4 regions of the Staphylococcus muscae genome follow, and region 2 is predicted to be linked to each of the others. Evidence: predicted binding sites of a transcription regulator. Region 2 holds the regulator's gene; each other region holds the start of a gene.
The links. Region 2 encodes LexA, which represses DNA repair genes until DNA is damaged. Its sites were predicted from a motif close to CGAACATATGTTCG; they were not measured.
Positions count from the first base shown of each region.

Region 1: uvrB (excinuclease ABC subunit UvrB) is a predicted target of LexA. The motif match lies at 1,868-1,881, and genes of this name have one in related genera.
Region 3: recA (recombinase RecA) is a predicted target of LexA. The motif match lies at 4,885-4,898, and genes of this name have one in related genera.
Region 4: C7J88_RS00075 (YolD-like family protein) is a predicted target of LexA. The motif match lies at 1,596-1,609, and genes of this name have one in related genera.

Region 1 covers NZ_CP027848.1:1,887,676-1,893,931, forward strand. The annotation lists gene C7J88_RS09270 (CHAP domain-containing protein) at 30-761, shown strand; gene C7J88_RS09275 (YfbR-like 5'-deoxynucleotidase) at 862-1,503, shown strand; gene C7J88_RS09280 (CsbA family protein) at 1,509-1,742, shown strand; gene uvrB (excinuclease ABC subunit UvrB) at 1,944-3,926, shown strand; gene uvrA (excinuclease ABC subunit UvrA) at 3,932-6,256, shown strand, end outside.
Region 2 covers NZ_CP027848.1:651,633-657,888, forward strand. The annotation lists gene tkt (transketolase) at 1-1,811, opposite strand, end outside; gene C7J88_RS03105 (DUF896 domain-containing protein) at 1,923-2,159, opposite strand; gene sosA (DNA damage-induced cell division inhibitor SosA) at 2,325-2,543, opposite strand; gene lexA (transcriptional repressor LexA) at 2,686-3,309, shown strand; gene guaC (GMP reductase) at 3,402-4,379, opposite strand; gene rpsN (30S ribosomal protein S14) at 4,460-4,729, opposite strand; gene rpmG (50S ribosomal protein L33) at 4,890-5,039, shown strand; gene C7J88_RS03135 (catalase) at 5,121-6,256, opposite strand, start outside.
Region 3 covers NZ_CP027848.1:268,582-274,837, forward strand. The annotation lists gene yfmH (EF-P 5-aminopentanol modification-associated protein YfmH) at 1-694, shown strand, start outside; gene ymfI (elongation factor P 5-aminopentanone reductase) at 691-1,392, shown strand; gene C7J88_RS01285 (YmfK family protein) at 1,441-2,274, shown strand; gene C7J88_RS10680 (helix-turn-helix domain-containing protein) at 2,291-2,686, shown strand; gene pgsA (CDP-diacylglycerol--glycerol-3-phosphate 3-phosphatidyltransferase) at 2,726-3,310, shown strand; gene C7J88_RS01300 (CinA family nicotinamide mononucleotide deamidase-related protein) at 3,678-4,829, shown strand; gene recA (recombinase RecA) at 5,037-6,092, shown strand.
Region 4 covers NZ_CP027848.1:10,372-16,627, forward strand. The annotation lists gene lplA (lipoate--protein ligase) at 1-50, opposite strand, end outside; gene C7J88_RS00065 (YkvS family protein) at 241-426, shown strand; gene C7J88_RS00070 (CPBP family glutamic-type intramembrane protease) at 433-1,035, shown strand; gene C7J88_RS00075 (YolD-like family protein) at 1,132-1,542, opposite strand; gene C7J88_RS00080 (GNAT family N-acetyltransferase) at 1,697-2,260, shown strand; gene C7J88_RS00085 (ABC transporter ATP-binding protein) at 2,265-2,915, shown strand; gene C7J88_RS00090 (ABC transporter permease) at 2,912-3,679, shown strand; gene C7J88_RS00095 (1,4-dihydroxy-2-naphthoate polyprenyltransferase) at 3,737-4,675, opposite strand; gene C7J88_RS00100 (isochorismate synthase) at 4,854-6,209, shown strand; gene menD (2-succinyl-5-enolpyruvyl-6-hydroxy-3-cyclohexene-1-carboxylic-acid synthase) at 6,202-6,256, shown strand, end outside.

The DNA.
Region 1 (6,256 bases), 860 kb from region 2:
ATGAAATGATGTTCCTATCTCATATATTCATGGTTGCCACATTGCTATCCCATCCTTCAACAATGATTCAACAAGTGTCATTGCCAAATGATACGACAATCTACCAGTTAGCCCAACAGTTTGCGACGACGTCAGAACGCATTAAACAACTGAATTATATGACACAAACTCCCCGATATTTAAAAAAATATGAAACACTCAAATTACCCGCTGATCATATTCTAATGAAACCACCACATCAAACACTTCCAAACTTTCTACATAATCAACATATTTCTTACGATACATTTCAGAAGTTCAATCCATATAATCTTCAAGGTGATGTGCAGTATATTGCAATTTCGAACAAAGGAATGGCGCATCTGTCATTACCAGACTTATCACAGCTCTTACCTAACTCAACAAAATATGACACTTCACCCAAAACAATGCCAGCCGAACAGATTGAAAACACATACACATCGGGTCAATGTACCTACTATGTATTTGAGCAACGTAGGCAAAGACATCGACCTATTTCAAATAACTGGGGAGATGCGAAATATTGGGCGATTCATGCACAGGAAGCGGGTTATACCGTTTCTAACCGCCCCCGTGCGAATGCCATTCTTGTCTCACAAGAAGGACGTTATGGTCATGTGGCGATTGTTGAAGCATGTCATAAGCATACGATTCTTATTTCAGAGATGAATTGGCAAGGAGAAGGTGTTATCAGTCAACGTGTCATTTCGAATATAGGTGACTATCAATATATTTATTAGATAAACAAGATGTTGTACCAATTCTATGTGCGAGAAGGTGAAAAAATGTGTTATAGTATCATAAACTATAACGATGCGCATGAAGGAGGGAACAAAGATTATGGGTGTTCACCAATATTTCAAAAGACTATCAGATTTAGAAAAACTCATTCGTTTACCTGGAAAGTTCAAATATTTTGAGCATAACGTTGCTGCGCACTCTTTTAAAGTGACGAAGATCGCCCAATATTTAGGGACAGTTGAAGAACATTATGGTAAAGAAGTAGACTGGAAAAGTTTATATGAAAAAGCATTAAACCATGACTTTGCAGAAGTATTCACAGGTGATATTAAAACACCAGTAAAATATGCGAGTAGCGAGTTGAAACGTCTCTTTTCTCAAGTTGAAGAAGAAATGGTCGAGACATTTATCTCGGAAGAAATCCCTGAGAGCTATCAGGACATATATCGCCAACGCTTACAAGAAGGTAAGGATGATTCATTAGAAGGTCAAATTCTATCTGTTGCTGACAAAATTGACTTGCTGTATGAGACATTCGGCGAAATTCAAAAGCGTAATCCAGAACCGCTCTTTTTTGAAATTTATGAGATGAGTTTAGAGACGATTATGCAGTTTGATCATTTACATTCTGTCCAAGACTTTATCGATAATATTATTCCTGAGATGCTCACTGAAAAATTCATTCCACGTACAGAGTTGCGTGAAACGACGATGCATATATTAAACAATAGAAAGCAGTGATCGAAGTGATATGGTATGCGTTAGCCGCTTTTTTTCCATGTGTGTTAGTTGTAATACTCAGTGCAATCACACGAAGTAAATGGATTGGTACGTGCGTTACGCTTGTTTTGATAGGGGCCTCGGTTTATAAAGGTTTCTTCCATGATGAATGGATTATCTTTATAGATGTTGCATCCATATTGGCAGGCTATATCATTGTAGATTCACTACAAACACATCAGCGAGAAGATTTTAAATGAGTTGAATAGACTGTCATAATTGATACCGTTTAGAACTGTTTATGAGTTTTAGACGGTATTTTTACGTTTTTGACATCGTTTAAAAGATAATAAGAAAAGGGTATAGAGCAATGAAATGTTAAAAACGAACAGATGTTTGTATTTTTATATTGAGTTTTGGTAAAATAACAGTACGATTATGTGATGAGAGGGCGAGTATGCATGGAGCATCATGATTTTAAAGTAGTATCTCAGTTTGACCCACAAGGTGATCAACCCCGGGCCATTGATGAGTTAGTACAAGGGATTAAAGATGGCAAGCGTCATCAGACTTTGTTAGGGGCAACAGGAACAGGTAAAACATTTACGATGAGCAATGTCATCAAACGTGCAGGGAAACCAACATTAATCATTGCGCATAACAAAACGCTAGCAGGTCAATTATATAGTGAATTTAAAGAATTCTTTCCTGAAAATAGAGTTGAATATTTTGTCAGTTACTACGATTATTATCAACCAGAAGCATATGTACCATCAACGGATACATTTATTGAAAAAGATGCATCGATTAATGATGAGATTGACCAGTTACGTCACTCCGCAACAAGTGCATTATTTGAACGTGATGATGTCATCATCATTGCAAGTGTCAGCTGTATTTACGGTTTGGGTAACCCGGAAGAATACAAAGACTTAGTTGTGAGTATCCGTTCAGGTATGGAGATGGATCGCAGTGAACTACTGCGTAAGTTAGTCGATGTACAATATACACGCAATGATATTGACTTCCAACGTGGGACATTCCGTGTGAGAGGAGACGTTGTGGAAATCTTCCCAGCATCTCGTGATGAACTGTGTATTCGTGTTGAATTTTTCGGAGATGAGATAGACCGTGTCAGCGAGATTAACTACTTAACAGGGGAAGTATTGAAAGAACGTGAGCATTTTGCACTCTTCCCAGCATCTCACTTCGTAACACGTGAAGAAAAAATGAAAGTCGCAATTGAAAGAATTGAAAAAGAATTGGCTGAACAACTTGAAAAATTGCGCAGTGAAAACAAACTTTTAGAAGCACAGCGCTTAGAACAGCGTACAAACTACGACCTTGAAATGATGCGTGAAATGGGCTTCTGTTCAGGGATTGAGAACTACTCAGTGCATCTTACGTTACGTCCGCTTGGTTCAACCCCTTATACATTACTCGATTATTTCGGTGATGATTGGTTGATTATGATTGATGAGTCCCATGTAACGTTGCCTCAAATTCGCGGGATGTATAACGGTGACAAGGCGCGTAAAAACGTACTTGTTGAACACGGTTTCCGTTTGCCAAGTGCACTGGATAACCGACCATTGATGTTTGAAGAATTCGAAGAGAAGGCACATCAGTTAGTTTATGTTTCTGCAACACCAGGCCCATATGAGATGGAACACACTGACGAGATGGTCGAACAGATTATCCGTCCAACGGGTCTATTAGATCCTAAAATTGACGTGCGCCCATCTAAAAATCAAATTGATGACTTGTTGAGTGAGATTCAAGCACGTGTAGAACGTAATGAACGTGTCTTAATTACGACATTAACCAAAAAAATGAGTGAAGATTTGACGACTTATTTGAAAGAAGCAGGCGTGAAGGTGAATTACTTACACTCCGAGATTAAGACGTTAGAACGTATTGAAATTATTCGTGACTTGCGCATGGGAACTTTTGACGTTTTAATCGGTATCAACTTGTTGCGAGAAGGTATCGATATTCCAGAAGTTTCGCTTGTCGTCATATTGGACGCTGACAAGGAAGGGTTCCTACGTTCAGAACGTTCACTGATTCAGACGATTGGACGTGCAGCGCGTAATGACAAAGGTGAAGTAATCATGTATGCGGACAAGATTACCGATTCGATGCGTGTAGCGATTGATGAAACAGAACGTCGTCGAGAGATTCAAATGGCCTATAACGAAAAACATGGCATTACACCGAAAACAATCAACAAAAAGATTCATGATGTGATCAGTGCGACTGTGGAAACGGACGAGACAAATGAAGCAGAACGTAAAGAAGTGCCGAAGAAGATGACGAAGAAAGAACGTCAAAAGACGATTCAAAATATCGAAAAGCAAATGAAAGAAGCAGCGAAAGCACTAGATTTCGAGAAAGCAACAGAATTGAGAGACTTATTATTTGAACTTAAATCAGAAGGGTGACATACATGAAAGGACCATCAATAGTAGTGAAAGGGGCACGCGCCCATAATTTAAAAAATGTAGATATAGAGTTGCCTAAAGATAAATTTATCGTGATGACAGGTCTGTCAGGGTCGGGTAAGTCATCGCTAGCATTTGATACGATTTATGCTGAAGGGCAAAGACGCTATGTGGAGTCTTTGAGCGCATATGCACGACAATTTCTAGGACAGATGGATAAGCCGGATGTGGATACGATAGAAGGGCTATCACCTGCAATTTCAATCGATCAAAAAACAACGAGTAAAAACCCACGTTCGACCGTTGCCACAGTAACAGAAATATATGATTATATTCGCTTATTGTATGCCCGAATTGGAAAACCAATATGTCCAGAGCACGGTATAGAGATTGAATCGCAAACCGTCCAACAGATGGCAGACCGCATTATGGAATTGGAAGAGCGTACAAAGATTCAGCTGTTAGCGCCAGTCGTGAATCATCGAAAAGGGACACACGAAAAATTATTGACAGACATTAGTAAAAAAGGTTATGTACGTGTCCGATTAAATGGTGACATCATGGATATTACTGATGTACCGGCACTTGATAAAAATAAAAACCATACCATTGAGATTGTCGTCGATCGTCTCGTTGTAAAACCCGGCATTGAAACACGTTTAGCAGATTCTATCGAGACAGTACTTGAGCTATCAGAAGGACGTCTTGTCGTAGATGTTATTGGTGGAGAGCCACTGGAGTTTTCTGAGAAACATGCATGCCCAATCTGTGGCTTTACAATTGGTGAATTAGAACCGAGAATGTTTAGTTTCAACAGTCCTTTCGGCGCATGTCCAACATGTGATGGCTTAGGTCAAAAACTGACAGTTGATGTAGACCTTGTTGTTCCTGACCGTACGAAAACACTGGCAGAAGGTGCGATCTTACCATGGGAACCAAAAAGTTCTGACTTTTATCCAACATTATTGAAACGTGTATGCGAAGTGTACAAAATCAATATGGATAAACCATTCGGCAAGTTGACAGAACGTCAACAGAACATTGTTCTTTACGGTTCAGGAGATAAAGAAATTACATTTACTTTTAATTCACGTTCTGGCGAAAAGCGAAAACGTACGATGCCGTTTGAAGGTGTCGTACCAAATATTGAACGCCGTTTTAATGAATCGCCATCAGAATATACTCGTGAAATGATGCGTAAATATTTGGCGGAACAACCGTGCGAAACATGTCACGGTCAACGTCTTAGCAAAGAAGCTCTTTCTGTTTATGTAGCGGGTAAAAATATTGGAGAAGTCGTATCACAATCAATTCGTGAAGCCTTAGATTACTATGAAAACATCGAACTCTCCGAACAAGATGCGCAAATCGCACGCTTGATTTTAAAAGAAATCTCAGCACGTTTAACATTTTTAAATAACGTTGGATTAGACTATTTAACATTAGATCGAGCTTCAGGGACATTGTCAGGGGGAGAAGCACAACGTATTCGTCTGGCAACACAAATCGGTTCACGACTATCCGGTGTGTTGTATGTATTGGATGAACCATCTATTGGACTTCATCAACGTGACAACGACCGTTTGATTGGAACGCTGAAAGAAATGCGTGATTTAGGAAATACACTCATTGTGGTCGAACACGATGAAGATACGATGTATGAAGCGGATTATCTTGTTGATATTGGACCGGGTGCAGGCGTTCATGGCGGAGAAGTCGTTGCTAGTGGTACGCCGAAACAAGTAATGAAGAACAAAAAATCTCTTACAGGTCAATATTTAAGTGGTGCCAAGTTTATTCCATTACCTGAACACCGCCGTGAAGTGACTGACCGTAAAATTTCTGTAAAAGGTGCACGTAGTAATAATTTAAAAAATGTTGATGTAGACTTCCCATTATCCGTGATGAATGTTGTGACGGGAGTTTCTGGTTCAGGAAAAAGTTCGCTTGTGAATGAAGTATTGTACAAGTCATTAGCGAAAACAATCAATAAGTCGAAAGTACGTCCTGGTGATCATGATGAGATTACAGGTATGGAAGAAATCGATAAAATTATAGACATCGATCAATCGCCAATTGGACGTACCCCACGCTCTAATCCAGCCACATATACAGGTGTGTTTGATGATATTCGTGATGTGTTTGCCTCAACAAATGAAGCCAAAGTGCGCGGCTATCAAAAAGGACGCTTTAGCTTTAACGTGAAAGGTGGACGTTGTGAAGCATGTAAAGGGGACGGTATTATCAAAATTGAAATGCATTTTCTACCAGATGTGTATGTCCCGTGTGAAGTGTGTGAAGGCAAACGCTACAATCGTGAAACACTAGAA
Region 2 (6,256 bases):
TGCGGCAATAAGATTTCATCTTTATATGCTTGTGATTGTTGTTCAAATGCATGCCAGTTTGGCATTGATACAACACGTACACCTTTACCTTGTTCAGCTAACTCTTTCGCTACGTCTACAAGTAGACTCACTTCAGATCCTGTCGCAAGCAAGACGTATTCAGGCGTTGTTTCCGTTTCATAAACAACATATGCCCCTTTGCGTACACCTTGTTCTACCGCTGCAAACTCAACATCTAAGACAGGTAATCCTTGTCTTGTCAATACTAAAGCAGTCGGCGTTGATTTAGATTCAAGCGCAACTTGCCAAGCAACACGTGTTTCATTACCATCTGCTGGGCGAATTACATTCAAGTTAGGCATTGCACGTAAACCAGAAAGTTGTTCAACTGGCTCATGCGTTGGACCATCTTCACCAACAGCAATTGAATCATGTGTAAAGATAAACGTTGAACCTAATCCCATTAATGATGATAAACGTAATGCTGGTTTAATATAGTCACTGAATACGAAGAATGTTGCACCATATGGATGTACACCACCATGTGCTGCCATACCATTAACCGCTGCTGCCATTGCAAACTCACGTACACCAAACCAAATATTTCTACCACTACCATCTTCAGCAGAGAAGTCACCTTCAGCTTTTACATTTGATTTGTTAGATGAAGCTAAGTCAGCTGATCCACCAAAGAATGAAGGTACTGCAGCACTGATTGCTTGAATCACTTCACCAGAGTCTGCACGTGATGCAGCATTATGACCTACTTCAAATTGTGGTAATGATGCTGCGTAGTCTTCTGGAAGTTCACCAGCAATTGCTGTCTTGAACGTTGCTGCAAGTTCTGGATATTTTTCTTGATATTTCTTGAATTCAGCTTCCCATGCAGCTTCATGTGCTTCTGCACGTTCAATCATTGTTTCTTTGAAAATATCATAAACAACTTCATCTACGTGGAACTGTTTATTCGCATCTAGCTCATAATTATCAAACGTTAATGCACGTTCATCTGTACCTAATGGTGCACCGTGTGAAGTATGGCTATTGGATTTGTTAGGAGAACCGTAACCAATAATCGTCTTCACTTCGATGATTGTTGGTCCTGCTTGTTCTTTTGCCGTTTCAATCGCACGATCAATAGCTTCTAGATCATTACCATCTTCTACTAAAAGATGATTCCAACCGTAAGCTTCAAAACGTTGTTTAATGTTTTCTGAGAATGATTTATTTGTTTTACCATCTAATGAAATATCATTTGAATCATATAATGTGATTAACTTGTCTAATTTTAAGTGACCTGCCAATGATGCGGCTTCATGAGAAATCCCTTCCATCAAGTCACCATCAGAAGCTAATACATATGTGTGATGATCCACGATAGAAATATCATCTTGATTGTATTTTGCTGATAAATGTTTTTCTGCCATTGCCATACCAACAGCCATTGCAAAACCTTGACCTAATGGACCTGTTGTAATCTCTACACCTTGCGTATGACGGAACTCAGGGTGTCCTGGTGTTTTTGAATCCCATTGTCTAAAGTTTTTTAATTCATCCAATGCTAAACCACCAGAAACATGTAAAAGACTGTAAAGTAGTGCTGATCCATGTCCAGCAGATAAGACAAATCTGTCTCTATTAAAATATTGATCTGCTTTTGGATTGAAATTCAAATGACGCGTCCATAATGTATATGCCATAGGTGCCGCACCCATAGGAAGACCTGGATGTCCTGAATTTGCTTTTTCAATTGCATCAATACTCAAAGCACGCAGTGTATTCACTGCTAAACTATCATTTTTATCAAACATAAAATTACTTCCTTTCTTTTTCTTTTCATAAATATATTATACCCGAAATACAGATGAGATACCTAGCAAATCAATACTTCAATTGAAATATTCATGAAAATAGTGTGACAGTTACTTTCTCAAATTGTTTTGCTTCTGAATTGATTTCAATTTCTCAGGTGTCACGTCATTACCTTGTGGGTCAATTACTTTCGTTTGTTCAATCTGAGCTTTGAAGCTACCACGAAACGTCTCTAAGTATTCACTTCTTAATTTAGATTGTTCTTTTGCCTCAATTTCTGTTAATCCTTGCTCTTTTTTCTTTCTTGCAAGTTCGTTAATACGATTTAATTTATCTTGGCTTAACATGCCACATTACCTCCGTTAATTTCTTTATAAAAATATATCAGAAGTACTGCGGAAAACCAAACGATTCATTCTAATGAAGTTAAAGTGAAAACATTGACATCATTGTACTTCTCTTGAAAATACCTAATTTATTGTCATCAACTTTCTTTATCTTTAATCAAAGTATTATTTGCTTAACGTAATAGCAAACACACTCTCTTCATTACTATGATCAGGTGTTGCTTCATATTGTTCTGTATTTTTAAGTGAGTGGTCTGTCATTTCGTACGTCTGTTCTACTTGTTCATTTTGACTTGCCATAATAAAGAAAGCAATAGACAAGATGATAGAGACTAAGAATACAATTAAAAATAGTGTTAACTCGTAATATTTTTGTTGAATCATTATCATACACTCCTAGAACATTTGTTTGTATTAGTAATCTAACAGAACAAGCGTTCCGTGTCAACAAAAAGACGAACAAATGTTTGCTCTTGTTCGTGTGATATGCTATAATAACTTTAAATTCAATAGAGGAGTGCTATTTATGAGGGAATTAACGAAGAGACAGAGTGAAATATTTGAATTCATCAAACAAGTTGTACAATCAAAGGGATATCCACCAAGTGTTCGTGAGATTGGAGAAGCAGTTGGTTTAGCTTCAAGCTCAACTGTTCACGGTCACCTTTCACGTTTAGAAGAAAAAGGATATATTCGTCGTGACCCTACGAAACCACGTGCTATTGAGATTGTGAGCGAACTAATGGGTGAACCAGTCAATATGGAAGCAACTATTTTTGTTCCAGTGATTGGAAAGGTCACTGCTGGTGTGCCAATTACAGCTGTTGAAAATGTAGAGGAGTATTATCCATTACCGGAACATTTCACTTCAACACATAACGGCCAGATTTTTATATTAAATGTTGTCGGTGACAGTATGATAGAAGCAGGTATTTTAGATGGAGACAAAGTGATTGTCAGAAGTCAATCTATTGCTGAAAATGGAGATATTATCGTTGCTATGACAGAAGAAGATGAAGCGACAGTAAAGCGATTCTTTAAAGAGAAAAATCGTTATCGTTTACAACCAGAAAATAGCATGCTCAGCCCTATTTATCTGGACCATGTGACTGTTTTAGGCAAAGTTGTCGGTCTTTTTAGAGAAATGTAATCCATTTTCCACCTTTTTCTCTCAATGGCACTCCTCAGTCAATGTCAAAAAAAAGCCCGGACACGTGTATGATGCGTGTCCGGGCCTTTTTATTAATCTCTATCACCGTTAAAAATTGAGTTTTTAACAATGACATAGTCCACTTTTCTCAATGCACCGACATCTTTACCACCTGCATAAGAAATAGAACTTTGTAAGTCTTCTTGCATTTCTTTCAATGTATCTTGAAGTGAACCTTTATGTGCAACAAACATTTTTTTACCTTCAACGTTTTTGCGTTCACCTTTTTGATATTCAGATGCGCTACCAAAGTATTCTTTATACTTTTTGCCATCCATTTCAACTGTTTCACCTGGTGACTCTTCATGTGCTGCAAATAATGAACCAATCATTACCATTGATGCGCCAAAGCGAACTGATTTTGCGATATCACCGTGTGTACGGATACCACCGTCAGCAATAATTGGTTTACGTGCTGCTTTGCTACAATGATTAATTGCAGCTAATTGCCAGCCACCTGTACCAAAACCTGTTTTAATTTTCGTAATACATACACGACCTGGTCCAATACCAACTTTCGTTGCATCAGCACCTGCATTTTCTAGTTCACGAACACCTTCTGGCGTCCCTACATTACCAGCGATAACGAATGTTTCTGGTAAGTGTTGTTTAATGTGTTGAATCATATTGATCACTTGATCTGAATGACCATGCGCAATATCAATTGTGATATACTCTGGTTTCAATCCTTCAGCTTTAATGTTTTCAACAAATTCAAATTCAGGGTCTTTTACACCGACTGAGATTGAAGCGAATAAACCTTTCTCATGCATGCGTTTGATAAATGGAATACGTGCTGCTTCATCAAAACGGTGCATAATGTAGAAATAGTCATTTTCTGCAAACCATTCTGCCAACTGCTCATTCATAACCGTTTGCATGTTTGCAGGAACAACTGGTAACTTAAATCTTTTCGGTCCAAATTGGATGGATGTGTCAATTTCTGAACGACTTTTAACGATACTTTTGTTTGGAATTAGTTGTATATCTTCATAATCAAAAATTTTCATGTTTTAAAAACCCCTCATTTATTTTATCCATATGATAATATACTATCATTAAAGGATAAAGTAAACAAAGGGAATCGATTTTACCAACTAGATTTTTTAACGCCTGGAATTTGACCTTTGTGGGCATACTCACGGAATGATATTCTAGACATTTCAAACTTACGCATGACACCACGTGGACGACCTGTTACTTTACATCTTCTTGTCAATCTTGTCGGTGATGAATCACGTGGAAGTTTACGCAATGCTTCATAATCACCTTTTGCTTTTAATTCGCGTCTTAATTCAGCGTATTGTGCAACTAATGCTTCACGCTTTGCTTCTTTTGCTATTTTAGACTTTTTAGCCATTTTTTATACCACCTTTTTATAAATCGTAGTCATTACGTTTTAAATACTAGCATATTTTCTTTTATAAACGCAAGATAAAATATTGGCAAATGTTAAAAAGCATGATAAAATATTAAATCGTAATGGTTTCAATTTATTTTGTACTAAAGGAGGGAAAACCATGCGTATTAATGTAACTTTAGCTTGTACTGAATGTGGTGACCGTAACTATATCACAACTAAAAATAAACGTACAAACCCAGAGCGTATCGAAATGATGAAATATTGCCCAAGATTAAACAAACACACTTTACACAGAGAAACAAAATAATAACGGCATAACACGACTAATCAAAAAATACGACAATGTTAAAAGGTGAGCATTCAAGATGCTCACCTTTTTATATGAAGATTATTTTAAATCTCCTAAAATTTTATCTAACTGTTCTGACATACCAAGTGCCTTAGCAACACCTTTACCATATGCTGGATCTGCTTGGTAACAATGACGAATATGACGGTGTTTTACTTCATCTGTCGTACCATTCATCTCATTGGCAGTATTTTCAAAAATACGTTGCTGTTGTTCTGGTGATTGGAGGCGGAATAACTTGCCCGGTTGTTCAAAGTAGTTATCATCATCTTCTCTAAAATCATGTTCATATGCAGTGCCTTCGATGTCAAGTGGTGCACGTTTATATTCCGGTTGATCTTTAAAAGCACCTGTACTATTTGGATAATAGTGTGTTGAACCACCACCATTACCATCTAAGAAGCGCATTTGACCATCTCTGCTGAATGGACAAATATTCTCTACACCAACGCCTTTAGGTTGGTTCACTGGAATTTGCCAATGGTTAACGCCTAAACGATATCTTTGTGCGTCACCATATGAGAAAAGTCGTCCTTGCAACATTTTATCTGGTGAAAAATCGATACCTGGAATGATATTTGTTGGTGCAAAAGCGGCTTGTTCTACATCCATAAAGTAGTTATCTGGATTTCTATTTAATTCAAACTCTCCTACCTCAATCAATGGATATTCATCTTTAAACCATACTTTTGTTAAGTCGAATGGGTTATCTTTATGCTGACGTGCTTGTTCTTCTGTCATCACTTGAATATACATTTTCCATTTAGGGAATTGACCATTTTCAATCGCTTCAAACAAGTCGCGTTGTGACGATTCACGATCATTTGCGATGACTTGCGCTGCTTCATCAGGCGACAAGTTTTCAATGCCTTGTTGTGTTCTGAAGTGGAACTTCACCCATACACGTTCATTTTTATCATTAATCATCGCATATGTGTGTGACCCAAAGCCGTGCATATGACGATAACCTTTAGGAATACCACGATCTGACATTAAGATTGTCACTTGATGTAATGCTTCTGGTAAAGATGTCCAGAAGTCCCAGTTATTTTGAGCACTGCGCATATTCGTTCTTGGATCTCTCTTAACCGCATGATTTAAGCTCGCAAATAATTTTGGATCTCTAAAGAAAAAGACAGGCGTATTGTTACCTACTAAATCCCAGTTTCCTTCTT
Region 3 (6,256 bases), 380 kb from region 2:
TATGGTGTTGTTCGTCGTAGGAGACGTTGACCCTGAACATATTTATCAACTTGTGAAAACACATGAAGATGCACGACATATTGAAGCACAACCTGAGATTGTACGCGATCCATTACATGAGACGCATGATGTACTTGAACGAGAAATGCGAGAAACGTTACAAGTACAATCACCAAGACTGATGTTAGGGTTTAAAAACAAACAATTAGACGTGTCACAAAGACGACGTGTACAAGAAGATATTGAGATGTCATTTTTCTTTGAATTAGTATTTGGTGAAGAAACAGTATTTTATCAAACATTATTGAATGAACATTTGATTGATGCGACGTTTAGTTATCAAACTGTTATTGAACCAACGTATAGTTTTTCACTTGTTACATCTACAACCGAAGAACCAGACAAGTTAAAAGCAAAATTATTAGCTGAGTTACATGATAAATTTGGATGTGTTGACGATCAAACCGCTTTCGAATTGTTAAAACGTCAATTTATCGGTGAGTATATCTCAAGTCTGAATTCGCCAGAACACATAGCCAATCAAGCAACGAAATACTATTTTGACGGTGTCGCATTGTTTGAACTGTTAGATATCATTGATGAGATTACATTGGATTCAATGAATGAAACAGTGCGAGAACGTCTTGATATAGAGAACGTTGTGGACAGTCGTTTGGAGATTAAACCGTCATGAAGGCACTCGTTGTAGGTGGCTCCGGTACGATTGGTACAGCGATTGTACAAGATCTATTATCACAAGGTTATGAAGTCATTCTTACGTATTATTCGGCTTCCTATGCACATTTGCAAGAACAATATGAAGGGCAACCCGTTCAACTCGTTCAACTTGATGTGTCTCAAATGATTGATTTTGAACAATTGGCATTTATTCACAACTTAGATGCACTCGTTTACGTGAGTGGCCGTAGTCTATTTGGTATGTTACAAGATATGTCGGACGAACAAATAGACGAAACCTATCGCATGCATGTCTTTAACTTTATTAAGCTCTGCCAGCACTTTGTGAGTCAACTGATGACGCAGCCACATGGACGTATTATCGTCGTGTCATCGATATGGGGTGAGGCAGGAGCAAGCTTTGAAACAATCTACTCAGCGATGAAAGCGGCGCAGATTGGTTTTGTAAAGGCATTGAGTCAAGAGTTAGCACTGACATCTGTTACAGTCAATGCGATTGCGCCGGGTGTTGTGTCAGGAGATATGACCAATCAGCTTGATGATGAGACACGCACAGCGTTGTTAGAAGAATTGCCACAGAATCGTTTCGTTACAGCAGAAGAAGTAGCACATGCGGTTAATTATTTGTTATCTCCACGTGCACAAAGTGTGACAGGAACGGTTCAACGTATTAATGGTGGCTGGTACACATAATTGCTATAATATGAGAAAAGAGATGATTGCTTAAAGGGGTGAGCAGGGATGTCGATGACTGAAAAAAAAGAATGGTACTTGGAATATGATATCAATAAGAACCGTGCGGGTTTGCTTGGGGATGTTTCAAGTTTGCTCGGTATGATGGGAATTAACATCGGTTCGATCAATGGGATTCAGACGTCAACACGTGCATTCATTATCAAGTCGGATAGTGAAGAAAAAGTGAAGCGTTTTGAAACTTTGTTAAAAGAAATCGATGATATTTCTTTAAATGTGTTGCGACCACCTGAATTGAAAGATAGATTAGCGGTTCGACACGGACGTTATTTAAAACAAGATGAACAGGATAAAAAGATATTTCGCTTTGAACGAGATGATCTTGGTTTACTTGTAGACTTTATGGCAGAATTGTTCAAAGAAGAAGGACACAAGTTGATTGGTATTCGTGGAATGCCACGTGTTGGTAAAACTGAGTCAATTGTAGCAGGAAGTGTATCTGCACATAAGCGCTGGTTGTTCATCAGTTCAACATTGATCAAACAAACCGTGCGCAGTTCATTGATCAAAGGGGAATATGATAAAGATCATGTTTATATTATCGATGGTGCAGTTACAGCAAGAGAGCAAAACCCTAAGCATCAAGAGTTAGTGAGAGAAGTGATGACATTGCCATCCGTCAAAGTGGTTGAACATCCAGACTTGTTCGTTGAAGCGAGTGACTATCAAATGGATGATTTTGACTATATCATCGAGTTACGTGCAGAAGAAAATCAAAAAATTGCATATGAAGAAATGAAGAAAAAAACAGTGAAAAGTAAAAACAATCTAGACTTTGGCGATCCATTCGGTGGATTCGGAGATGGTTTCGGTGGTTTTTAAGTAGGAGGTTGAATGATTGAAATTGATTGGTGAGGTGTTACAGAGTAAGAGAGAGCGTTTAGGGATGACTTTATCTGAGTTAGAAACACGCACACACATCCAACGTGAAACATTGATTGCAATAGAAAAAAATCAATTTGATGCTTTACAACAACCTGCATATGTAGCTGGATTTATTCGCAAGTACGCACAAGCGGTAAATATCGACAGTGTTCAACTCCTTGAGAGACATCAAGATGAACTGCCTGAAACAAACCGATTTGCAACGAAAGCACTGCGACAACTTTCTACTTCTACTCATCTTGGTACAGTTCCAAACCGGGATCGAGAAACAAAGCAAGTTGCGATGATTATTGCAAGTTTTATGGCAGTATCTGCAGTTTTTTGGGCTGTTTTAGCACTTGTGTTATAATGTAGCGATATAAATAGATTATTGAAAAGAGGATGAATCATGAACATACCGAATCAGATCACATTATTTCGAGTGATATTAATTCCTCTCTTTATGTTGTTTGCGCTTGTTGATTTTGGCATGGGACAGATGACATTTTTAGGTGGACAAGAGGTACGAATTGAATTTTTAATCAGTGGATTGATTTTTATTGTGGCATCAATCAGTGACTTTGTAGATGGATACTTAGCACGTAAATGGCAACTTGTGACGAATATGGGTAAATTTTTAGATCCACTTGCTGACAAATTGCTCGTTTCTGCTGCACTTATTGTTCTCGTTGAGCTTGGATTAACAAATTCAGTCGTTGCGATTATTATTATTGCACGTGAATTTGCAGTAACAGGCTTACGTTTACTTCAAATTGAACAAGGTTTTGTGAGTGCAGCAGGACAATTAGGTAAGATTAAAACAGCAGTAACAATGGTTGCACTTGTTTTCATTTTATTAGGCGAACCATTGAGTCAATGGATTGGTTTCTCACTTGGTCAAGTGCTATTGTATATCGGTGTATTTTTCACAATTTTATCTGGTGTAGAATATTTCTATAAAGGCCGAGATGTTTTTTTACAAGATAAACAATAATTGCGTCTTAAAAACGATATACCGTGTTTGGGAGTGGGACAGAAATCTTTATCACTATAAAAGATTTCGTCGTCCCACCCCGGCAAGGGTGAATAGAAGTGAAAAAGTTTTTAAAAACGTAGTTTCACTTCAGACACCTACTGCCAATATACTGATTTCTATATTCAAAAGGAACGGGGTGAGCACTATGTCTCAGCCCGTTTTTCATTTGGGAAATAACAAGTGTTATATGCAAGCAGATATGAGTCGTACAATCCCAGTGTAAGGTATAATAAACAAGCCAAGTTATTGGGAACTGATTGTCAGACTCTCAGAGCACAACTTTATCATAGAGAGGGATTTGTATTTGAACAAGGAGGAAATGGGAATGAAGGTTTGTATTATTGGTGTTGGATCTGAGCTGTTACTCGGTCAGATTGCAAACACGAACGCACAGTATATATCACGTGTATTAAACGAAGCGGGTCATCACGTATTAGAACATATCGTAGTAGGGGATAATCCAGATCGGTTAAGACGTGTTACAGAACGTGCAATTGCACAATATGATGCAGTGATTTACACTGGTGGTCTCGGACCGACAAAAGATGACTTAACGAAACAAACTGTGGCAGAAGTAATGAATAAACAATTAGTCATGGATAAAGAAGCCTTGGCATTTATCGAATCTTATTTTGCTTCACAAGATAAAGTAATGACACCGAACAATAAACAACAAGCACTCGTCATTGAAGGATCAGATGTGTTGGTGAATCGTGTTGGTATGGCACCAGGCATGTATATTGTTTATGACAATACACATATTGTTATGTTACCCGGACCACCAAGTGAGATGAAGCCGATGGTAGACAATGAAATGATGCCATTCTTCACCCAATCGGATCAAACAATATTCTCAGAAGTGCTCCGTTTTTGTGGAATTGGTGAATCACAAGCTGAAACAGAACTATTGGACTTAATCGATGCACAAACAAATCCTACCATTGCGCCTTTAGCTGGGAAACATGAAGTGACGATTCGCTTAACAGCAAGCGGTGAAAATAAAGAAATTTGTCAACAGCTTATTGCACCTATTAAAACAGAAATTCTGTCTAGAATTGGCGCATATTATTATGGTTCAGATGATATTAAACCCGAAGAAGCAGTAATGAACGCGCAACATGAAACAGTAGCCGTGTACGATGCAGTGACAGATGGTTATTTGAATGTACGATTAAAACAAGCGGATCAGCAGAATTGTATACAAGGTTATATGTTACATCATCCGACGTATATAGATATGAATGCATCTAATGAAGACAAGGTACGCACAAGCGCACTGTTCGTCCAATCGTTATTTGACACGACACAAGCGGTGAGTCTATTTTCAGAAGACGAAACAGTCTATATAGGATTTTTAGATGGGCAGTCGTTTGAAATGAAAAGTTTTAAAATGGCTACATATCGTAACTTGATACGTGATCGCAGTCAAAATTATGTACTGATTGAATGGTTGCGATGGTTAGAGAAACAGAAGTAAGTAAAAAAATAGAAAGTACGTTTGTTCGTATAGGTGTTATAAAACTGTAAAAAAGCGAACAAATATTCGCTAAACCACTTGTAATTTTATGTTGAAGCTTGTATAGTATATATAAATCGAAAAAGCACAAACAATCTACTAAAAAGATAAAACACATATGAAGATAACGCATGCGTATAAATCAACTCATTCTAGGAGGTACAATCATTGGATAATGAACGTCAGAAAGCATTAGATACAGTAATCAAAAATATGGAGAAATCATTCGGTAAAGGTGCGGTAATGAAGCTTGGTGATAACAAAGACCGCAATGTTTCAACAATCTCAACAGGATCTGTGACATTAGATAACGCATTAGGGGTAGGTGGTTACCCGAAAGGACGTATTATCGAAGTATACGGACCTGAGAGTTCTGGTAAAACAACTGTTGCACTACATGCGATTGCAGAAGTGCAAAAAAATGGTGGTGTAGCTGCATTTATTGATGCTGAACATGCGCTAGACCCAGTGTATGCAGAAGCACTAGGCGTAGATATTAATAATCTATATCTTTCTCAACCGGATCATGGGGAGCAAGGCCTAGAGATTGCTGAAGCATTTGTTCGCAGTGGTGCTGTGGATATCGTGGTCGTTGACTCCGTTGCAGCATTAACACCAAAGGCAGAGATTGAAGGGGAAATGGGTGACACGCATGTTGGTTTACAAGCACGTTTGATGTCACAAGCATTGCGCAAACTTTCAGCTGCGATTTCAAAGTCAAAAACGACTGCTATCTTTATCAACCAAATTCGTGAAAAAGTTGGCGTTATGTTCGGCAACCCTGAAACAACACCGGGCGGTCGTGCATTAAAGTTTTATAGCTCTGTTCGTTTAGAAGTAAGACGTGCTGAGCAGTTGAAACAAGGTCAAGATATTGTTGGTAACCGAACAAAGATAAAAGTTGTAAAAAACAAAGTAGCACCACCGTTCAAAGTGGCAGAAGTTGATATTATGTACGGTCAAGGTATCTCTCGACAAGGTGAATTAATCGACTTAGGTGTCGCACATGATATCGTTGATAAGTCAGGTGCATGGTATTCTTACAATGGTGAACGCATGGGTCAAGGTAAAGAAAATGTTAAACTTTTCTTGAAAGAGAACCCACAATTAGAAGCAGAAATCAATCAAAAATTGCGTGAAAAACTTGGCATTGCTGGTGATGTTGATGCTGAAGCTGAAGCTGAAGAACATTCAGAAGATGCAGATACATTGTTTGATGCATAATATGATATAGAACTAAAAGATGGAGTGGCTTTGGCTACTCCATCTTTTACTGTCTTAATTAAACAAAATATCGGGCCTTACTCATTTTTAATGAAAATTGAATAATTGATAATATCACCTATCTAATAACTGAATAATTGCATAGGTTATACGGACTCAAGTCT
Region 4 (6,256 bases), 640 kb from region 2:
GCAAGATTTAGCGTGGGATCTGTATTGTTATTGTTGCTGATAAATTTCATTATTTTACCTCTCCTTTATTCCCAATATGCCCTTAAATATAGTTATGCACCATTTTCCAATTTTTTTCCAATAATTGAACTTTGATGGTGTGATATTATGGCTAAATCATAAAAAATGACAGAAATAGTTTATTTAAGATGTAAACTTTAGTACAATATAGTCTAGTTAATTTCTAAGGGGGCGAATGTGATGACAATAGCAGAAGTAGGCGACATTGTAGAATTTCATGATGGTCTGAAAGGGAAAGTCGAAAAGATTAATGATAACTCTGTCATTGTTGATTTAACAATTATGGATAACTTTGCGACACTTGACTTACCTGAAAAAACAGTCATCAATCACAAACGATATAAAATTGTAGAACAAAAAGGATAAGGTATTATGAAAACAATTAACAAGCCGCTACTATGGTTTATTTCAAGTTTTATTGCTTTTCACATCATATTAATGGTTATGTGGGGACAACATAACGTCTACTGGCAATTGTACACAGGCATCATGCTCATTGCAGGTATAAGTTATGTGTTCTATCAGCGTGATATTACTTCAAAAAGACTTCTTACGTCGATTGCAATAGGCTTAGTGACAGGTGTGATACTCGTACTCATCCAAGTCGTATTCTCTCTCATGACGAAAGATTTAACGTATTTATCGTTAATCAAACAGTTGTCGCGTACGGGCGTGTACTTTAAATGGCAAATGTTAGTGACTTTGCTATTTGTCATGCCATGTCACGAACTGTATCTTCGCTCAATCCTTCATAAAGAGTTAGACCGAAGATTCCATCATGCATGGATTAGCATTTTAATTTGTGCAATTGTATCTAGTACATTCTTTATCTACTTAGACCGTTGGTGGATTGTTGCCTTTATTTTTGTATGTCAACTCGTATTGGGTGTGAGTTATACTTACACAAGACGTATTGCAACAACAACGGTTGCGCAAATTGTAGCGGTCGTTATTTTATTAATATTTCATGGTTAATCGGGCGTATGCCAACCATTTACTTTATCTTAATTTATAAATACGGATTTTTGAACCCAATGAAGGTGTTCAAAATCCGTATTTTTATGTTTTTTTTCAATCAATATGACAGAGTTGTTGAAAGGAAAGTGTCACGGGCTGATGTGTATGTGTGTCCGTGATTGTCAAAGTTTGATTTTGTGAATGAATATATAGAATAGACCCTTCAATCGCATGTATAGCACCATCTGACCAGTACTGAAAAACACCAGATGTATGGGTAGATAACTTGAGATGTAACATGTAATTCAATTCATACAACTGGTCTTCACTTAGAATAGGTTGGGATTGTTTGTGCTGTGATTGTTCCACCTTTTTCAAGTGTTCGAATTGTTCGGGTAAGGTAGCAAAAGGCGCCCATTTGACGATACCACGTCCTTTAGGGATATTCGTTTTCAAATATTCTCTTGGTATTTTACGATAGTCTGTCTCATATTGATAATGTTGGGGTAAAGATTTATCTTTCATAGCTGCACCTCAATTGTTATTATAGAACATGTGTTCTTATTTTGTGAAGAGTAAGAACGTACATTCGTTTCGTATTGAAACAATTATTTTAAAAAATTGAAGGAATTAGGCTACAATAAAGACGTATTGTTAATTAGAAAAGGAGTGTAGATAAATGATTCGATTGGCAGAAGAAAAAGACCGACATGCCATTGCAAAGTTGACATATATGATTTGGAAAGATATGGAGTTAGAAATTGTGACACGTTACTCAGAAGAACAAGTGATTGCGGCAATTGAAGATAGTACAGTTAACGCGCATTATCGCAATCATTTCAGTCATGTGTCTGTTTATGAAATAGAAGGTGAAGTAGCAGGCATGATTATTGCATATCCTGGTCGTGATGAACAAACTTATGAAGCCGCTTGGGAAACACTAGAAGCTGCGCAAAAAATCCCGTTATCAACGACAACACCATTACCGATTATGGAAGCGGATATGACAGATACTTATATAGAATCAGTAGCAACATTCCCGCAATTTCGTGGACGTGGTGTCGCCAGTAAGCTTCTTAATCATTTGATGCAAAGTGAGCCAGGAACGATATGGAGTTTAAATTGTGATTATGATAATAAAGGCGCATTCTCTCTATATAAAAAGTTAGGCTTTGAAGTAAAGTCTGAAAAGAAGCTTTATAATCATCATTATTATTATATGACATATGTAAGTGAGGCATAGTGGAATGTTAGAACTTAAAAATATAAGTTATGAAATTGATAAACATCCAATTATTCGAGACTTATCGATGACAGTACAAAAGGGAGAAGCTATTGCTGTCACTGGACCGTCTGGTAGTGGAAAAAGCACTTTATTACGACTCATAGCTGACCTGATTAGTCCGACGAAAGGGGCATTGTATTTTGATCGTCAGCCTTATGATGTATATACACCAGAAGAATTAAGAACTCGAGTGAGTTATTTATCGCAAAGTATTGCATTATTTGGTGAGACGATTGCTGATAATTTGAGTTTTCCATCTACTGTGCGAAAAGATCATTTTGATAAGCAACGTGCACAAGAGCTTTTGGAAGCGGTAGGCTTAGGTCATTATCAATTGTCAGATCATGTACAGCGCATGTCAGGTGGTGAAAAGCAGCGTGTCACTATTGCACGACAGCTCATGTATCAACCTGATGTTTTATTATTAGATGAAGCAACAAGTGCATTGGATCATCAAAATAGTATGCGTGTTGAACAACTTATCTTTGATTTCGTTGCAAAAGGGACTACTGTTCTGTGGATCACACATGATGATGAACAGAGTCATCGCCATTTTGATCGTCAAGTCGTCATAAAAGATGGGATATTGCATAAGGAGGTGGCGCTCACATGATGAGTACGACTTCGCTTGTATTAACAGCGCTGTTATTGTTAGTGCCGATTATGATTTCTTATAAAGAACGATTGTACATTGCGAAAGACTTGATCGTTGCGGCTGTTCGTGCAGTCATCCAACTTGTCATTATCGGTTATATGTTAGAGTTTGTATTTAAACTGGAAACAACTTGGATAGTGTTGGGATTAATTCTTGTCATTATGATTAATGCAGCGGCGAATACGATTAAACGTGCGTCATCTATTATGAAGCATGTTTTCTGGATTTCATTTGCTGCGATTATGTCAGGGGCAATGATTTCGTTAGGTGGTGTTCTGTTAACGGGTGCTATCAGTATGAAACCCAATGAACTCATTCCGATTGCAGGTATGGTTGGAAGTAATGGAATGATTGCAATCAATTTAAGTTATCAAAACTTAGATCGCATTTTTACGAAAGAGACTCCGGCCATTGAAGCAAAGTTATCATTAGGTGCAGAACCAATTCTTGCAGCGAAAGATGCCATTCGTGAAAGTATTAAAGTAGCAATTGTGCCAACGATAGATTCAGTCAAAACTTATGGTCTCGTGTCCATTCCAGGAATGATGACCGGATTGATTATTGCAGGTGTGCCACCGTTAGAAGCAATCAAATTCCAACTGATGGTTGTATTTATTCATACAACAGCGACGATTATTTCGGCATTTGTGAGTACATATTTGAGTTATCGTCAGTTTTTCAATCATCGTCATCAATTGATACAAATAAACAAAGAATTATAAAAAGAGACACATCCTATTATGATGAGAATAGGGTGTGTCTCTTTTAAATTGGAGTGCTTAAATACCACCAAGTAACGCACTAATATAAATACCAAGCGCATATAACAGACCGAAAAATGTATTGGTCTTACCTGCAGCCGCCATTGCTGGCATCATCGTTTGTGGTGTATCATTTTTGCTGAAACGACGATATACTTTGACCGGCATTGGGAAGCTCAAAAGGACTAATAAATAGAAAAGTGAGCCGCCATCTTTGAAGAATACTGTAAAAATAACAAACAAATAAGCAAATACGTAACAAGCCGCTAAAAAGTAAAGTGAACCTTGCTTTCCTAAAAGTATAGGCAAAGTACGTCTACCACTTTGTTGGTCTTTGACTCTATCACGAATATTGTTTGCCATGTTGATCAGTCCAATGGTAATGACAATTGGAATACTAATCCATACGGCATAACCTTGGATGTTACCTGTTTGAATGAAGAAGGCGATTAAAATGATGAACATTCCCATAAAAATACCTGAGAACAACTCGCCAAAAGGTGTCCATGAAATCGGGAAAGGACCACCTGTATAAAGGTAACCAACAGCCATACAAAGTAAACCTACTGGAATGAGCCAGAATGATGTTTGAGCTGCCAGTAGCAACCCGAGTAAAGCTGCGATAACGTAAAAGGCGATTGCCAAGTTGAAGACAGACTGCGGTGTCATACCGTGACGTACGATAGCGCCTCCAATACCGACTGATTCATGATCATCCAATCCTTTTTGATAATCATAATACTCATTGAACATATTTGTTGCGGCTTGAATGAGTAGACAAGCCAATAACATAGCGATTAAGCGCAAGAGTGAGAGATGATCCTCACTTCCCAACATAAACAGCTTAGCAGTAGCTGTTCCGACTAATACAGGAACAACAGAGGCTGTTAGTGTGTGTGGACGCATTAATAACCAATATTTGTGTAAAGATGAATGTTGCTTAAATTGCGTACCCATATAGATTAAAACCTCGATTATTAATATTTATGATATAGGATTAGTATAGAAAAGATTACATTTTAAATCAATGCAAACTTTAATGTTTCAAGTTCTTAAGCACACAACACGTCATAAAAATGTTAAAATAAAATGATGAAAAAAATTAGATGATTATAACGAAAGAAGTGAGAAAGAGATGACTGTTGACGCACGTGAACAGGCAATCAAAGAAGCTATCAAGCAAGCGACAGAACAATGGGTTTCTGTGGAAGTTAAATTATCACATGTCATTGATCCGATAACATTGTTTGATGCGACGAAAGAAGCAGCAGGAAGTCGATTTTATTTTCGTTTAAATGATAATAAAACTGCATTTTTTGGGTATCGTATTGCAACCCAAATTAAAAATAAACAAGAGAATAAGCAGGCGATTTTTAAGCAATGGCAAATACTTAGACAAAATATATTATTTGTAAACTCCGAAAGTGATAGACATCATTTGAGACTTTGCGGTGGTTTTCAATTTTCAGATCACCGAACAGACGATGTGTGGCAAGCATTTGACCAGCATCATTTTATTTTGCCGGAAGTGCTCATTTCACAAGTAGATGGTGAAACATTTTTAACCTATACAGTAGAGCGTAATGCATTTTCGATGGATATGTTTCTGCACTTAATCAAGCAATTCGAAGAGATAACGCCACTAGCAGAAACGAATGACATGCCGGAAGTATTGCATATTGAAAATGTTCAGCAACAAGAATGGCAAAATTTAGTTGAACGCACAGTTGAACAGTTAGCAAATGATGAGAAGATTGTGTTATCACGCCAAAGAAAAATAAAGTTTTCGTCACAAATACATATCGATACGATTTTACAAAATGCACTGCGCAATGAGAAAAATAGTTATTTATTTGTGATTGAGTCTGGAACGGATACATTTATTTCACAAACGCCAGAACAACTCTTTCGTGTGCAAGACGGAATGTTATCAACAAAGGCAGTTGCAGGAACGCTTCATCGCACGCAAGACAGTGTAGAAGATGACAAACGTCTGCAAGCATTTTTGCAAGATGAGAAAAATTTAGGAGAACATCAAATTGTTGTCAATAGTATCCTTGAAGACCTCCAGCCTTTTGTTAAAAAAGCAACATACGATGCAGCACCTAAAATTTTAAAAAATGATCATCTTTATCATCTATACACTGAGATAGGAGGGCCACTCGAAGGGCATTCACATATGTTGTTAGTTGACGGATTACACCCAACACCTGCATTAGGAGGGTATCCAAAGTCAATGGCAATGGCTTATATCGATAAATATGAATATGCCGCACGTGGTTTGTACGGTGCACCAGTTGGGATGATTGATGCGTATGATGATTGTGAATTTATCGTTGCAATTCGTTCTATGTTATTGAAGGTAGACGAAGCAATACTTTATGCTGGTGCGGGTATTGTTAAAGCGTCAGATCCAGCTGCTGAAGTTGCGGAAACAGCTTTGAAATTCAGTCCGATGATGGACGCGTTAGGAGTGACAGATATTGGATAAGCACCAACAAAACCTCACAGAACAAGTCTTTCATTTTGCTTCTGAAT